Linked DNA regions of Dongshaea marina. The protein of the gene in region 2 interacts with the protein of the main gene of each other region in a pairwise test. Links are inferred from orthologs where the notes say so. Each region holds a gene or a part of one and is shown on either strand. Other genes may lie near its edges. The genes, in order: odhB, lpdA and uvrD.

What was found.
Region 1: the proteins of lpdA (region 2) and odhB interact in binary tests that used the Escherichia coli proteins (3 or more experiments, as listed by UniProt). The link is inferred for Dongshaea marina from one-to-one orthologs.
Region 3: the proteins of lpdA (region 2) and uvrD interact in binary tests that used the Escherichia coli proteins (3 or more experiments, as listed by UniProt). The link is inferred for Dongshaea marina from one-to-one orthologs.

Annotation. Positions count from the first base shown.
Region 1 is NZ_CP028897.1:2,091,170-2,096,189, reverse strand. Bases 841-3,748 are described here. They hold odhB (2-oxoglutarate dehydrogenase complex dihydrolipoyllysine-residue succinyltransferase), read right to left. Parts: upstream 2,936-3,748; coding sequence 1,745-2,935; downstream 841-1,744. Other genes in these bases: sucC (ADP-forming succinate--CoA ligase subunit beta), read right to left, coding at 841-1,653. In the rest of the region: sucD (succinate--CoA ligase subunit alpha), read right to left, coding at 1-484; more of sucC, read right to left, coding at 481-840. UniProt on the Escherichia coli protein: E2 component of the 2-oxoglutarate dehydrogenase (OGDH) complex which catalyzes the second step in the conversion of 2-oxoglutarate to succinyl-CoA and CO(2).
Region 2 is NZ_CP028897.1:451,049-456,077, reverse strand. What follows is about bases 1,314-4,230. They hold lpdA (dihydrolipoyl dehydrogenase), read right to left. Parts: upstream 3,531-4,230; coding sequence 2,097-3,530; downstream 1,314-2,096. Other genes in these bases: aceF (pyruvate dehydrogenase complex dihydrolipoyllysine-residue acetyltransferase), read right to left, coding at 3,669-4,230; DB847_RS02350 (hypothetical protein), read left to right, coding at 1,343-1,600. In the rest of the region: thioredoxin TrxA, read right to left, coding at 1-54; DB847_RS02355 (FAD-dependent oxidoreductase), read right to left, coding at 51-1,259; more of aceF, read right to left, coding at 4,231-5,029. UniProt on the Escherichia coli protein: Lipoamide dehydrogenase is a component of the glycine cleavage system as well as of the alpha-ketoacid dehydrogenase complexes.
Region 3 is NZ_CP028897.1:4,787,747-4,792,778, forward strand. The notes cover bases 1,133-4,052. They hold uvrD (DNA helicase II), read left to right. Parts: upstream 1,133-1,453; coding sequence 1,454-3,652; downstream 3,653-4,052. Other genes in these bases: DB847_RS22420 (HAD-IA family hydrolase), read left to right, coding at 1,133-1,422; DB847_RS22430 (DOPA 4,5-dioxygenase family protein), read right to left, coding at 3,705-4,052. Outside these bases: tyrosine recombinase XerC, read left to right, coding at 1-715; more of DB847_RS22420, read left to right, coding at 712-1,132; more of DB847_RS22430, read right to left, coding at 4,053-4,058; DB847_RS22435 (hypothetical protein), read right to left, coding at 4,055-4,465; DB847_RS22440 (HAD family hydrolase), read right to left, coding at 4,556-5,032. UniProt on the Escherichia coli protein: A helicase with DNA-dependent ATPase activity. Unwinds DNA duplexes with 3'-5' polarity. Translocates on single-stranded DNA with 3'-5' polarity. Initiates unwinding more efficiently from a nicked substrate than double-stranded DNA.

The DNA.
Region 1 (5,020 bases), 1.6 Mb from region 2 along the record:
CCGCCTCATAGGTAAGAGTCCCGGAGCGTGAGACGATCCCTGTGTGCCCCTTCAGGTGAATATGCCCCGGCATGATGCCGATTTTGCACTCATCTGGGGTAATGACCCCGGGACAGTTGGGGCCTATCATCCGCACTCCCGCCAGATCCAGCTTCATTTTTACATCCAGCAGATCCAAAGTCGGGATCCCCTCAGTGATACAAACAATGAGCTTGATCCCGCCATCGATCGCTTCCAGAATCGCGTCTTTGCAAAACGGCGCCGGTACATAGATAACCGAAGCCTCGGCCCCTGTCTGCTCAACCGCTTCACGAACCGAGTCAAACACCGGAAGCCCAAGATGGGTCTCGCCTCCCTTGCCCGGAGAGACACCTCCCACCAACCGGGTTCCATAATCAAGGGCCTGCTGGGAGTGAAAAGAGCCCTGACCACCGGTAAATCCCTGACAGATCACCTTGGTCTGCTTGTTGATCAAGATACTCATGCACTCCTCCCGGCCGCTTCAACAACTTTGATGGCCGCATCGCTCAAGCTGGATGCGGTAATAAGATCCAATCCACTGCTCGAAAGGGCCGCAGCCCCCTCTTCGGCATGGTTACCCTCAAGACGGACCACCACAGGCACCGATACCCCCACATCCTGAACCGCACCGATAATCCCGGCGGCGATCAGATCGCAGCGTACTATGCCCCCGAAGATGTTAACCAGGATTGCGCTAACATTACTATCCGACAAGATAATCTTAAAGGCCTCAACCACCCGCTCACGGGTGGCACCACCACCCACATCTAGGAAGTTTGCTGGCTCGCCGCCATGAAACTTGATGATATCCATGGTTCCCATCGCAAGGCCCGCACCATTGACCATACAACCGATGTTGCCCTGCAGCGCCACATAGTTGAGCTCCCACTTGGAGGCCTGGTATTCGCGGTCATCTTCCTGGGAGCGATCACGCAAGTCATGTAACCTGGGCTGACGATAGATGGCATTGGCATCGACGCTAACCTTGGCATCCAGGCAGCAGAGTTTTCCCTCTTTGGTGATCACCAAAGGGTTGATCTCAAGCATCGCCAGATCCAGCTCTTTGTACATTTTGACGATGCCAAGAAACAGCTTGGTAAACTGCTTAAGCAGCTTCTTTTCCACCAACCCCAACTTGAAAGCAAGCTCACGAGCCTGGTAGGGCTGAGGGCCAACCAAAGGATCAATGGCAACGGTATGGATTTTTGCGGGATTGGTGCTGGCAACCGTTTCGATCTCGACCCCTCCCTCGCTGGAAGCGATGACAGCCATCCGCTGCAAAGATCGATCAACCACCACCCCAAGATAGAGCTCCTGAACACTCTCGGTACAAGCCTCGATCAGAATATGGTTGACTGGCTTTCCCTCATCGCCGGTTTGGTAGGTTTTCATCTCACGACCCAGCCAGTGATCCGAAAACTCCTTGATCTCAGCACGGGAGTGGCACAGCTTAACCCCTCCAGCCTTGCCCCGACCACCTGCATGGATCTGACACTTGGCAACCCATTGCTGCCCACCAATGCGCTCACACGCCTGTACCGCTTCCAGTGCCTTACCGACCACATAGCCCTCAGGCACCGGCATATCGTATTCGAGTAACAGGCGCTTGGCCTGATATTCATGAAGATTCATAATCCCAACGTCCTTTCGTCAAATAGAGGCATCACAGCCCCAAAGATAATGATCAACTACAACATCAGGCCTGTTGATCACGAGGCGGTGACTATACGCTCAGTAACAATCGATTCGGATCTTCTAAGAGCTCTTTGATCTTGACCAAAAAGCCAACCGACTCGCGGCCGTCAATGATCCTGTGATCATAAGAGAGCGCCACATACATCATGGGACGGATCTCCACCTGACCATTGATCGCTACCGGGCGATCCTGGATCTTATGCATCCCCAAAATCGCACTCTGGGGTGGATTGATAATCGGGGTCGACATCAAGGAGCCAAATACACCACCGTTAGTGATGGTAAAGTTGCCTCCCATCAGCTCTTCCACCGTCAGTTTGCCATCCTGCCCCTTCACGGCCAAGTTTTTGATCTGCTCTTCAATTTCGGCCATCGACAGCTGATCACAATCTCGCAGCACCGGTGTCACCAGACCCCGTGGCGTTGATACCGCAATGCTCACATCAAAGTAGTTGTGATAGACGATATCGTCCCCATCAATCGAGGCGTTCACTTCAGGATATTGCTTGAGTGCCTCAACCACGGCCTTCACATAAAAGGACATGAAACCAAGCCGGATACCATGCTTTTTCTCGAAAAGGTCACGATATTTCTTACGCAGCTCCATCACAGGCTGCATATCGATTTCGTTAAAAGTGGTGAGCATCGCAGTGCTGTTTTTCGCTTCCAGCAGTCGCTCGGCCACCCTTTTGCGCAAACGGGTCATAGGTACCCGCTCCTCACTGCGTGAAGCGGCCAGAGGCTTAACTTCAGGAGCCGAAGCAGAGGCTTTAGATATCTGGGCCAGCTTGGCTTCAACATCCTTCTTGGTCACCCGACCTGCCTTGCCGGTACCGGTAATTTTATCCAGATCCAGATCGTTTTCTGCAACCAGGCGACGCACGGTCGGGCTGAGATCACTGAGATCATTGGGCTTGAGGCGCTCACCTTCGGACACAGACTCAGCCGAAGCTTCCTTTGTAGCCGGCTTACTCTGTGCCTGTCCCGGCAACAGATTGGCCAATAGCTGACGCGCCAGGACCGTAGCCCCCTCCTCTTCAACAATCGAGTCGAGAACCCCGGTCTCAGGAGCCGGAACCTCCAGGACTACTTTATCAGTCTCAATATCAACCAGGACTTCATCCCGCTCAACAAAGTCACCCGGTTGCTTGTGCCAGGTCGCAACGGTTGCGTCAGCGACGGATTCGGGGAGATCTGGTACTTTAATTTCCACGCTCATTCATCTAATTCCTTACGACAATGATTGCTGGTTATTCAATCGTCAGAGCACTTTCAACAAGCGCCTTCTGGTTTTTAATGTGCACCGACATGTACCCCTCGGCCGAAGAGGCGGAGGCAACACGTCCTGCATAGCTTAACTTGGCGCCTTCTGGAAGGGCCTCGCGAATATGGTGTTGGCTACAATACCAGGCCCCCTGATTCTGCGGCTCCTCCTGACACCAAACAAAATCACGAACCTTGGCATAGCGACTTAAGATCTCACGAACCTCCTGATGTGGGAAAGGATAAAGCTGCTCGATCCGGATCAGCGCCACATCCTGCTGTTCATTGCGCCGGCGCTGCTCCAACAGATCGTAGTAGACCTTGCCCGAACACAGGACAATCCGCTTCACCCCTTTGGGATCAAGAGCATCAACCTCGCCAATCGCATTTTGGAACTGCCCCTCACTGAGCTCCTCCAGGCTGGAAACCGCCAGTGGATGACGCAGCAAAGACTTGGGTGACATCACAATCAGAGGACGACGCACCGGTCTTAACACCTGACGGCGTAACATGTGATAGACCTGTGCCGGCGTTGAAGGTACACACACCTGCATGTTTTGCTGGGCACACAACTGCAGGTAACGCTCCAAACGAGCACTGGAGTGCTCCGGTCCCTGCCCCTCGTAGCCATGAGGAAGTAGCAGGGTCAGGCCACACATCCGTCCCCACTTCTGCTCTCCGGAAGAGAGAAACTGATCCATCACCACCTGGGCACCATTGGCGAAATCACCAAACTGTGCCTCCCAGATGATGAGGCCTCTGGGTTCAGCTGTCGCGTAACCATACTCAAAAGCAAGAACAGCCTCTTCACTGAGGACGGAATCATAGACCTCAAACTTACCCTGTTCATTTGAGAGGTGGCACAGCGGAATATAGGTCGAGGCATCGCGCTGATGATGCAGCACAGCATGACGATGGAAGAAGGTTCCCCGTCCACAATCTTGGCCGGTGATCCGCACCCGGCTCCCCTCATCCAGCAGAGTGGCGTAAGCCAGGGTCTCGGCAAATCCCCAGTCGATCGGTTTTTCCCGGTTCGTCATCAAGCGGCGATCATCATAGATCTTCTTAACCCGGCTCTGCAGAGGGAAATCCTCGCTATAGCGGGTCATCGCCTCCCCAAGCTCCTGAAGTTTTTCAATGGAGCAGCCGGTCTGATAAGGAACATCCCACTCCTGGTTCAAAAAAGCGGTCCAATGGGTGTCCTGTTGCTCAGGCTCCTGCATCTCACGAACCATGGAGCGCTCCGACGAGAGTGCCTCACGATACAGATCCGCCATCGCATTGGTCTGCTCCAGAGTAAAGATCTGCTCCCGATCCAGCTTATCGGCGTAGATTTTTCGTGGTGTCGGGTGCTTTTTAATGGTCTGGTACATCAAAGGCTGAGTCGCATTAGGCTCATCCGCCTCATTGTGCCCATGACGGCGGTAACAGACCAGATCGATCACCACATCACGCTTGAAGGTGTTGCGATACTCCAGTGCCAGCTTGGTCACATAGGCCACCGCCTCAATATCATCGCCGTTCACATGGAAGATCGGCGCCTCAACCATCTTGGCAATATCTGTGCAGTAATAGGTAGAGCGAGCATCTGCCAGATTCGAGGTGGTGAAGCCGATCTGGTTGTTCACCACGATTCTCACCGTTCCCCCACCCCATAGGCGCGGGTTTGCGACATGTTAAAGGTCTCAGCCACCACCCCCTGTCCGGCGAATGCCGCATCACCGTGAATGGTGATCGGCAGAACCTGCGAGCCATCGGTGCATGAACGCCTGTCCTGACGTGCACGGACCGAACCTAAAACAACCGGATTGGCAATCTCAAGGTGCGAAGGGTTAAAAGCCAGCGCCAGGTGTACCGGGCCCCCCGGAGTCGCATAATCGGATGAGAACCCCTGGTGATACTTCACATCACCGGTTCCCCAACTGTCATCATGCTTACCGGCAAACTCATCAAACAGCTCCTGAGGCCGCTTACCCAGGACATTCACCAGAACATTGAGTCGTCCCCGGTGCGCCATCCCAATGACCGTCTCTTTGATCCC
Region 2 (5,029 bases):
CACCACGCCCTGGGCGGTCTCCTCGGCAAAATTCTCCTTATTTAACTCGATCATGACTTACTCCCTTGAAATAACTGATTCAGTTCAACTGCACCGGGCTGGACCAAACGCAGCTGCTCCTGACCCTGTTCAAACCTAAGGACTGCCGGAATCTCCTGTACTTCATAGCGATCCGCCAGCATCTGATTCTTGTAGGTATCCACAGTGACAATTCGATGATCCGGGTAGGCAATGGTCATCTCCTCCAGGGATTGGATCAGCTGCACGCTATCTCCCTCCAGAGGAGACCAGAACACAGCCAGTACCGGAGTTTGGCTCTTCAGCACCTGCTGCTGCCAATACTCCTCCTGCTCCACATAGCCGTTGGCCGCAACCGCTGCCACCGCACCATCTCCAGCAGCAGTGACCACCTGACGCAGGAATTTATCGGTCACATCACCCACCGCAAAGATCCCGGGAATATTGGTCTGCTGCTTATCATCCGTCTTGATGTAGCCCGCGCCGTTAAGCTCAATGAGATCTTTGGCAAAGCCGGTCTGCGGCACGGTACCGACAAACATGAATACCCCATCGGTGGCAAGCTGCTGTGTCTCACCCGTCTTGATATTGCGCAGCCTCACCCCGTTGACCAGGCCATCTCCTTCGATGGCATCGACGGTTGAGTTCCACACAAACTCAATCTTGTCATTGGCAAATGCCTGCTCCTGGGCGACCCGGTCTGCATCCAGCTTGCCTTCATCATGGACCACGATCATGGTGACCTTATTGACCACCTTGGTCAGAAATACCGACTCCTCGACCGCGGTATTGCCTGAGCCAACCACCACTACATCGAGCTCTTCATAAAAATCCGCATCACAGGTGGCACAATAGGAGACACCCTGGCCCCGAAATTCTTTCTCTCCCGGGATCCCAAGAATGCGTGGCGCCGCTCCGGTCGCTATGATGATGCTCTTAGTGCGCAAGGTGCGCTCATCGGCCAGACGGATCTCCTTGTGGAACCCATCGTCACCGACCTCGATGCCTGCCACCCGGCCACGTTCAAACTCAACCCCGAATTTTTCGGCATGGGAACGGAAACGCTCCATCAGCCCAGGACCCGTGTCCTCAATGATCCCCGGATAGTTTTCAAGCTCAGAGGTGGTTGCACACTGACCCCCCATCTTGCGTTTTTCTTCGATGAGCAGGGTTTTCATCCGCCCCTGGCTGCATAGATCCCCGCAGACAGCCCCCCGGGCCACCTCCGATGATGATGACATCGTATAAATCACTCATGACTGATTCCCCATGATGAGGCCTGGGCTGATCTCCTGGATCAAACCACGCCCCGAAGAGCTAACAGTTGGAAAGAAAACTTGAAAAGCAGCCGAGCTATCTGCTCGCTGATGATTCGCTGCGCCGCAGCGAGACAGGGTGGGTCACTGAGGCGCCGCGGACCAGCCAAGCTGTGGCTGCAAGGGCAACAGATTTTGCTGGATTAGACGGCTACTCGACATCGACCACAACCTCATTAGAAAAACTAATAACAGTGAATTTCCTTGGTGAGACAGATACTACGCCTGAGCCTTTAAAAATCCATATCGAAAAAGGGGGATTGTGATTGAATTCTCAATTCTTCACACAGAATCGAACTAGCTGTGAGTCCGATCAAAACTTAATGATGGAACTCCATTAATTTTTACTCAGCATGAATATTTGGCACAGAAAATTACAGATTATGACTATAGAGCACAATTTAACACTAATTTAACCTGACATTCAGGAATTATTTATGGCCAGGAGTAGTGCTTCTCCCTAATGAATGAGCTCATGGGAAAAATTATTGAGTAAGTAACGCCGATGATCTTTCCCCTTAGAAACAGAAATCACACATACACAACTAATGAGGACTGGATATTTCCGAATAAACTTAACCGCAAAAATATGATTAGAAAAACTAATAACTGTTATTTTTTACCCAACACAGGTAAATAAAAACCAGCCATCAACTATCAGTAGGGAGTTGAGTCATTAGCCAGAGAGCCTCTTGGGGAAGAGCCGCCATAAAAAATGCCAGCCCTAAGGCTGGCATTTTAACGAGGGGAAAAAGACGATGATTAGCGCTTTTTCTTCTTCGCCTTGGCATTTGGCAGGTCAGTAATACTACCTTCAAAGATCTCGGCCGCCAGACCAACCGACTCGTGCAATGTTGGGTGTGCATGGATGGTCAGCGCGATATCTTCGGCATCGGCGCCCATCTCGATCGCAAGACCTATCTCGCCAAGGAGTTCACCACCATTGACACCAACGATGGCACCACCGATCACCCGGCCAGAATCTTTCTCGAACAACAGCTTGGTCATGCCATCGGCACAATCGGATGCAATCGCACGCCCGGAAGCGGCCCATGGGAACACAGAGGCTTCGTAGTTGATCCCCTGCTCCTTGGCCTCACGCTCGGTCAAACCAACCCAGGCGATCTCAGGGTCGGTATAGGCGATAGAAGGAATCACCTTAGGATCGAAGTAGTGCTTCTTACCGGCAATCACCTCGGCGGCAACATGAGCCTCATGCACCCCCTTGTGCGCCAGCATCGGCTGTCCCACGATATCACCAATGGCGAAGATATGCGGCACATTGGTGCGCATCTGCTTGTCCACCTCGATGAAGCCGCGCTCCGTCACCTTAACCCCGGCATTTTCAGCGGTCAGGTTCAGACCATTAGGAACCCGGCCGACCGCAACCAGCACGTTGTCGTAACGAACCGGCTCGGCAGGAGCCTTCTTGCCATCAAAGGAGACATACAGGCCATCGGCCTTGGCTTCAACCGCGGTCACCTTAGTCGACAGCATCAGGTTGAACTTCTTCTTCACCCGCTTGGTATAGACGCGGATCACATCCGGATCGGCGGCTGGCACCAGCTGATCGGCAAATTCAACCACATCGATTTCACTGCCCAGGGAGGAGTAGACGGTTCCCATCTCCAGACCGATGATACCGCCACCGATCACCAGCAGCTTGCCAGGGACAGTTTGCAACTCCAGGGCATCGGTCGAATCCCACACCCGAGGATCGTCATGAGGAATGAATGGCAACTTAACCGGACGAGAGCCAGCGGCGATGATCGCGTGATCAAACTTCACCAGGGTCTCTTCACCCTTGTCATCGGTCACCTTGAGGCTGTTCGCATCGGCAAACTGACCTAGGCCATTAACCACGGTCACTTTGCGCTGCTTGGCCATGCCCGCCAGACCACCGGTCAACTGGCCGATCACCTTCTCTTTCCACAGACGGATCTTGTTGATATCTGTCTTTGGCTCGCCAAAAATAACACCGTGATCCGCCAGAGACTTGGCTTCTTCAATCACTTTAGAAACGTGCAGCAGGGCTTTTGAGGGGATACAGCCAACATTCAGACAAACACCGCCCAGCGTGCTGTGACGCTCAACAATTACAGTTTCAAAACCTAAATCAGCCGCACGAAATGCCGCTGAGTAGCCCGCAGGTCCTGCGCCAAGCACGACCACCTGGGCCTTAATTTCTTTACTCATGATGACCTCTTTGTCGTTGTTATTTCCCGGATCACCTGACTCTCGGAGACTGGGGTTTCACCTAAGACCGGGCAAAGTTTACATTCCTGTTAAGAGGATGAAAAGCAAAATGGCAGGCCTGAGCCTGCCAAATGTGAGTTACAACACCAGATTACGGATATCAGAGAGAATTCCGCTCAGGGTAGTGATGAAGCGTGCGCCCGCAGCCCCATCGATCACCCGGTGATCGTAAGACAGAGCCAGTGGCAGCATCAGCTGAGGTTCAAACTCCTTACCGTTCCACTTAGGCTTCATCTCGGATTTGGAAACACCCAGGATCGCCACATCCGGAGCATTCACGATCGGCGTGAACTGAGTTCCACCGATGCCACCTAAGCTGGAGATGGTAAAGCAGGAGCCCTGCATGTCTGAAGAGGTCAGCTGACCCTTACGCGCCTTGGCTGAAACTTCAGCCAGCTCTTGAGACAGCTGGTGGATCCCTTTTTGATCCACGTCGCGGAATACCGGAACCACCAGACCGTTTGGCGTATCCACCGCAACCCCGATGTGCACATACTTCTTCATCGTCAGACGCTTGCCATCTTCGCTCAGTGAAGAGCAAAAACGTGGGTGCTGTTTGAGGGCATAAGCCACCGCTTTCATGATGAAGGCCAGCGGTGTGATCTTGATGCCATCATCACGCTTAGCCGCCAGCTGGTTCTGCTGCTTGCGGAACGCCTCCAGCTCGCTGATATTCGCCTCATCAAACTGAGTCACATGAGGAATACGCACCCAGTTACGATGCAGATTCGGACCCGAGATCTTCTGAATTCGTGACAGCTCAACCTCTTCGACCTCTCCAAACTGGCTAAAATCTACTTTCGGCCATGGCAGGAGATCAAAGCCCATGTTGCTGCCGCCACCTGCCGCACCACTTTCGGCACGCTTGAGCATCTCTTTGACATAACGCTGCACATCCTCTTTCTGGATGCGTCCCTTGCGTCCACGTCCCTCAACCTTGGTCAGGTTAACCCCAAACTCACGGGCCAGGCGACGAATCGCAGGTGAAGCGTAGATGTAAGCATCATTCACTTCAAACTCACTGCTCGCCTCAGTGGCTGGCGCTGGAGTTGCTGCCGGAGCCGGTGCAGCCGCAGGAGCCGCCGGGGCTGGCGCCGCTTCTGCCTTAGCTGGAGCCGAGGCTGCAGGAGTTCCACCAGAAACCTCAAAGGTCATGATGTGAGAGCCGGTATTGACCGTATCCCCCACCTTGATATCAATCGACTTCACCACACCCGCAACCGGAGCCGGGACTTCCATTGAGGCCTTGTCACCCTCAACCGTGATGAGAGACTGCTCGGCTTCAACGCTATCACCCACCTGAACCAGGATCTCGGTGACCTCAACCGCATCACCGCCGATATCGGGAACGGCTACCGCCTGCTCGCTAGTCGCCGCAGCAGCAGCCGGTGCAGCTTCTGCTGCCGGAGCTTCGGCAGCGGGAGCGTCTGCCGCCCCAG
Region 3 (5,032 bases), 4.3 Mb from region 2 along the record:
ACATCGCCGGGGCGCCGGTCAGCGCACCCTGGCGGCACGCCTTTCCGCTCTGCGCAGCTTTTTAGACTACCTGCTGCAGCAGGGGGTTCTGGAGTCAAACCCGGCCAAGTCGATTTCTGCACCCCGCCAGAAAAAGGTGCTACCCAAGAATATGGATGTGGATGAGGTGGCCCAGCTGCTGGATCTTGATGACGATGATCCGATGGCGATTCGCGATCGCGCCATGATGGAGCTCATCTACTCCTCGGGACTGCGCCTGTCGGAGCTGGTGGGGCTAAACCTTGGCGATATCAACCTGCGCAGCTGTGAGCTCAGGGTGCTGGGCAAGGGCAACAAACAGCGCCAGCTGCCGATGGGAAAAGTGGCCAAACAATGGCTACAACACTGGCTCAAGGTGCGCGGCCAGTTTGCCCCTCCCGGAGAAGAGGCTCTGTTTGTCAGCAAGCACAAGCGGCGGATCTCCGCACGCAGCGTGCAGCACAGATTGCAGCACTGGGGAATGCAGCAGGGGGTCTCAAGCCATATCCATCCTCACAAGTTGCGCCACTCCTTTGCGACCCATATTCTCGAGTCCAGCGGCGATCTGAGAGCTGTGCAGGAGCTGTTGGGGCATGCGGATCTCTCGACCACCCAGATCTATACTCATCTGGATTTTCAGCACCTGGCCCGCATCTATGATGATGCACACCCAAGAGCCAAGCGGAATAAGAAATGATGCGCTTCATTCGAAACATTGGCGAGATAGCTGCAATAAGCTTCGACCTCGACGACACCCTGTATGATAACCGGCCGGTGATCGCCCGGGCGGAGCAGTGGATGGTTAGCAACCTGCAGGCACGCCACTGCCAGGTGGCTGAGCTTGGGCTATCTCACTGGCGCACTCTCAAATCCGAGCTGCTGAAACTAATCCCGGCCCTGGCCGACGATCCCAGTGCCTGTCGCCATCGCCTGGTCGAGTGGGGACTGACCCGCCATGGCGTCCCGGCAGCCGATGCCCGCCAAAGCGCCGATCTGATCCTCAGTGGCTTCTTAGAAGAGCGCGCCAGGATCCAGGTCTCCCCCGCCACCCTCTCGCTTCTCAAGGCTCTTGGGGAACGCTGGCCACTGGCTGCCCTGACCAATGGCAACCTGCCGCTGGAGAAAACCGTGCTGCAGGGCTGTTTCAGCCATGTGGTTCAGGCGGGCAGAGGCCTTCGGATGAAGCCCGAGCCCGATCTCTTTGAGCAGCTTGCGGATGAGCTCAAATTGGAACCCTCACAGATCCTGCATATCGGCGATCATCCGCTCACCGATGTCGAGGGGGCTCGAAGGGCTGGCTACCTCAGTGGCTGGCTGAATTTAGCGGGTCGCCCCAGCCCACAGCTCACCACCCTGCCCGATCTTGAGATCAGTGATTTAGAGGATCTCCGAGTGCTGTTATAATGGCGAGCCCATCGCCATTTCGGAACAGTACATGAGTGAATCAATCCTGACTCAGGGTCTAAACCCCCCGCAGAAACAAGCTGTCACAGCCACAGAGCAAAACCAACTGGTGCTGGCTGGTGCCGGGAGTGGCAAGACCCGGGTCCTGGTTCACCGCATCGCCTGGCTGCTGGAGACCGGCCAGAGTTCCTCCTTCTCCATCATGGCCGTAACCTTTACCAATAAGGCCGCCAAAGAGATCCGCGGCCGGGTTGATCAGCTGCTCGGAGGCCATCACCTGGGGATGTGGCTCGGGACTTTCCATGGCATCGCTCACCGATTGCTGAGGGCTCACTACCAGGAAGCCGGACTGCCGGAGGCGTTTCAGATCCTCGATTCAGACGATCAGTACCGGATCCTGCGTCGCCTGCTCAAAGCGATGAACCTGGATGAAAAGAAGTGGCCCCCCAAGCAGATCCAACACTACATCAACCGTAAGAAGGATGAGGGCCTCAGACCGGCGCACATCCAGCCCTATGGTAACCCGGTGGAACAGACCTGGCTCAAAGTGTATCAGGCATATCAGGAGCAGTGCGACCGCGCCGGACTGGTGGACTTTGCCGAGCTGCTGCTACGGGCCCACGAGCTGTGGCTCAATCACCCCGAGTTGCTGCAGCACTACCGCGAACGCTTCAGCCACATACTGATCGATGAGTTCCAGGACACCAACCGCATCCAGTATGCCTGGCTGCGGATGCTGGCCGGAGATGAGCTTTCCGTGATGATTGTCGGCGATGACGATCAGTCGATCTATGGCTGGCGTGGCGCCGAGGTGGAGAATATTCAGCGCTTCATTGATGATTTTCACGATGTGAAGACCATCCGCCTGGAGCAGAATTACCGCTCCACCAACACCATACTCAAGGCCGCCAATGCGCTGATCGCCAACAACAAGGAGCGCCTGGGTAAGGAGCTGTGGAGCGAGGCGGAGCAGGGGGAGGCGATCTCAGTCTATACCGCATTTAACGAGACCGATGAGGCACGCTTTGTGGTTGATCAGATCAAGAGCGCTCACCTCAAGGGGCGCCCGTTGAGCGACTGCGCCATGCTGTATCGCAACAACGCCCAGTCACGGGTACTGGAGGAAGCGCTGCTGCAAGCCTCCCTGCCCTATCGCATCTATGGTGGCCTGCGCTTTTTTGAGCGCCAGGAGATCAAGGATGCCCTGGCCTATCTGCGCCTCATCCAAAACCGCAACGACGATGCCGCCTTTGAACGAGTGGTCAACACCCCGACCCGGGGCATCGGCGATAAGAGCCTGTCGCTGGTGCGTGATTGCGCCCGGGATGAAGGGTGCTCGCTGTGGCAGGCAGCCCTGACTCTGCTGGATCGCCAGTCCCTCAAGGGAAGAGCGGCATCCTGTATCGGCGGCTTCATCCAGCTGGTGAGCGACCTGGAGCAGCAAAATAGCGAACTGCCGCTGCATGAGCAGGTGGACCAGGTGATCTGGCAGTCGGGCCTCAAGGCGATGTACCTGGCCGAGAAGGGTGAGAAGGCCAAGGCCCGGGTCGAAAACCTTGAGGAGCTGGTGACCGCCTGTCGCGAGTATCTCTCTCAATACGAAACCGATAGCGAGATGAGCCCGCTGGCAGCCTTTCTTAGCCACGCCGCCCTGGAGGCGGGTGAGCAACAGGCCGATGAGTTTGAGGATGCGGTACAGCTGATGACTTTGCACTCGGCCAAGGGGCTGGAGTTCCCGCTGGTGTTTATCACCGGGGTCGAGGAGGGGATGTTCCCCAGCCAGAGCTCTGCCGAAGATTTTGCTCGCCTCGAAGAGGAGCGCCGCCTGTGCTACGTGGGAATGACCCGTGCCATGGAGAAACTCTACCTGTGTCATGCCGAGAACCGGCGGATCTATGGCCGGGAACAGTATGCCCGCCCCAGCCGCTTTCTCAAGGAGCTGCCGAGCGAGTTTGCCGAGCCGGTACGCCTCAAGACACAGGTGCGCCGCCCAAGCTCCTCGGGCTATGCCCCATCCGGCTTTAGCAAACAGGCCTATAGCCCCAAGATGGCGATGGATAGCCCAGACAGTGGCTTTAACCTGGGCCAGCAGGTGATGCATCCCAAGTTCGGTGAGGGCACCATACTCAACTTCGAGGGCAGCGGTGGTAAGACCCGGGTTCAGGTGCGATTTGAGCGTGAAGGCACCAAGTGGCTGGTGCTGCAATATGCGCGGCTGGAGGCGGTTTAACCGCCTCCACTGTGCCAGCTCGGGGCCGGATTGCAGCTGATATAACCGGTCCTTAGCCTCCAAACAGCGCCAGATTCAGAGGACTACTCTCCCCCAGCCAATAGGCATGCTCGGTGTGATCTTTGAGATCATCGCCGGTGACCCCATGCACCAGAATACTCAGCCCCTGGCGATGGGCCTCCAGCCAGGAGATGAGGCCCGCAAACTGCCCGGAATCAAAGGCAAGCTGACAGCTCCAATGAGGATGAGGCCCAACCCGCTTTTTATGCAGTCGTCCCATCTCGGCGCCGAACCTGATTTTAGCCTCCTCACACAGGGAGGTCGCCTGGGCCAGGGTCGCTTTATTATAGTAAACATGCGCATGATAGAGTTGATGTGCATTGACCGGAAATTTTTCCTGATTCATTTTGATTCCTCTTTGGGTTGAGGTTTTTCAGCGGCAGGAAGCCTCGGCGGCTCAGAGCGCTGTTGCAAAGGAGCGGTTCCCGTGAACAGGGATGCCGAACGTTGCACTATCCCTTGCTCACAGCGCCCCTGATACTCCAGCCAATGGGCGGTATTGCCAATCAGCACCACACTGCCGGAGATGATAAAACTGCCCGCCGGGATCACTACGCCAAAGGCCAGCAGACACAGGGCGGCCTCTTCACCGCTCCCCTGACAGATATACAGGGTCTCGGCCTGGTTATAACTCAGCTCCCAGCGGGGCATCGCCATCTCACAGCTGCGGTACTCTTTGGGTGGCGCGGCGGTTCTGGGCAGGAACACACATCCTGCCAACACACATACCATGAGTACCCACAGCAGTCGCATACAGCTCATGAAAAACCCGGATAGGCTCCCTCATCCCGGCTGCGTTCACTGGCCAAACCACAGCCAGACACAAACAGCTACCTTTCTTGATTATGACTCAAGGGCGGTAAACTGCAGACGTTCCAATAAACTCAGATTGGCTTCAAGACCGGTTTGATTTATACACAGCCGGGTTGAGATCTGCCGGACACTTTCGGGGTCAAAGTCTCGGGTCGCAAACCCCAGGGCATGATCGGTAAAGGCATGGCCAGCATCATCCTTTGCCCCCTGATCGTCAGAGGTTGCGATCGTATCGACTGAGATCCTGTAGATGGCTGCAGTCTCGGCGATAGCCCTTTGTTTATTCACTGCCCTTGGCAGTATGTCAATGGTGCGATTGGCCCCGTTAATCACCATCAGCTGTGAGCATAGGGGTATCTTGCTCATCGCCTGGCGATAGGACTCGACCTGACGATCCACTGTATCTCGCCGATGAAAAGGGGGCTTGAGCCAGATCGAGAGGCTGGTTTTCTTGATCTCTAAAAAATCAAACTGATCATCCCTGTTGTCCTCGATCATCTCAAGTAA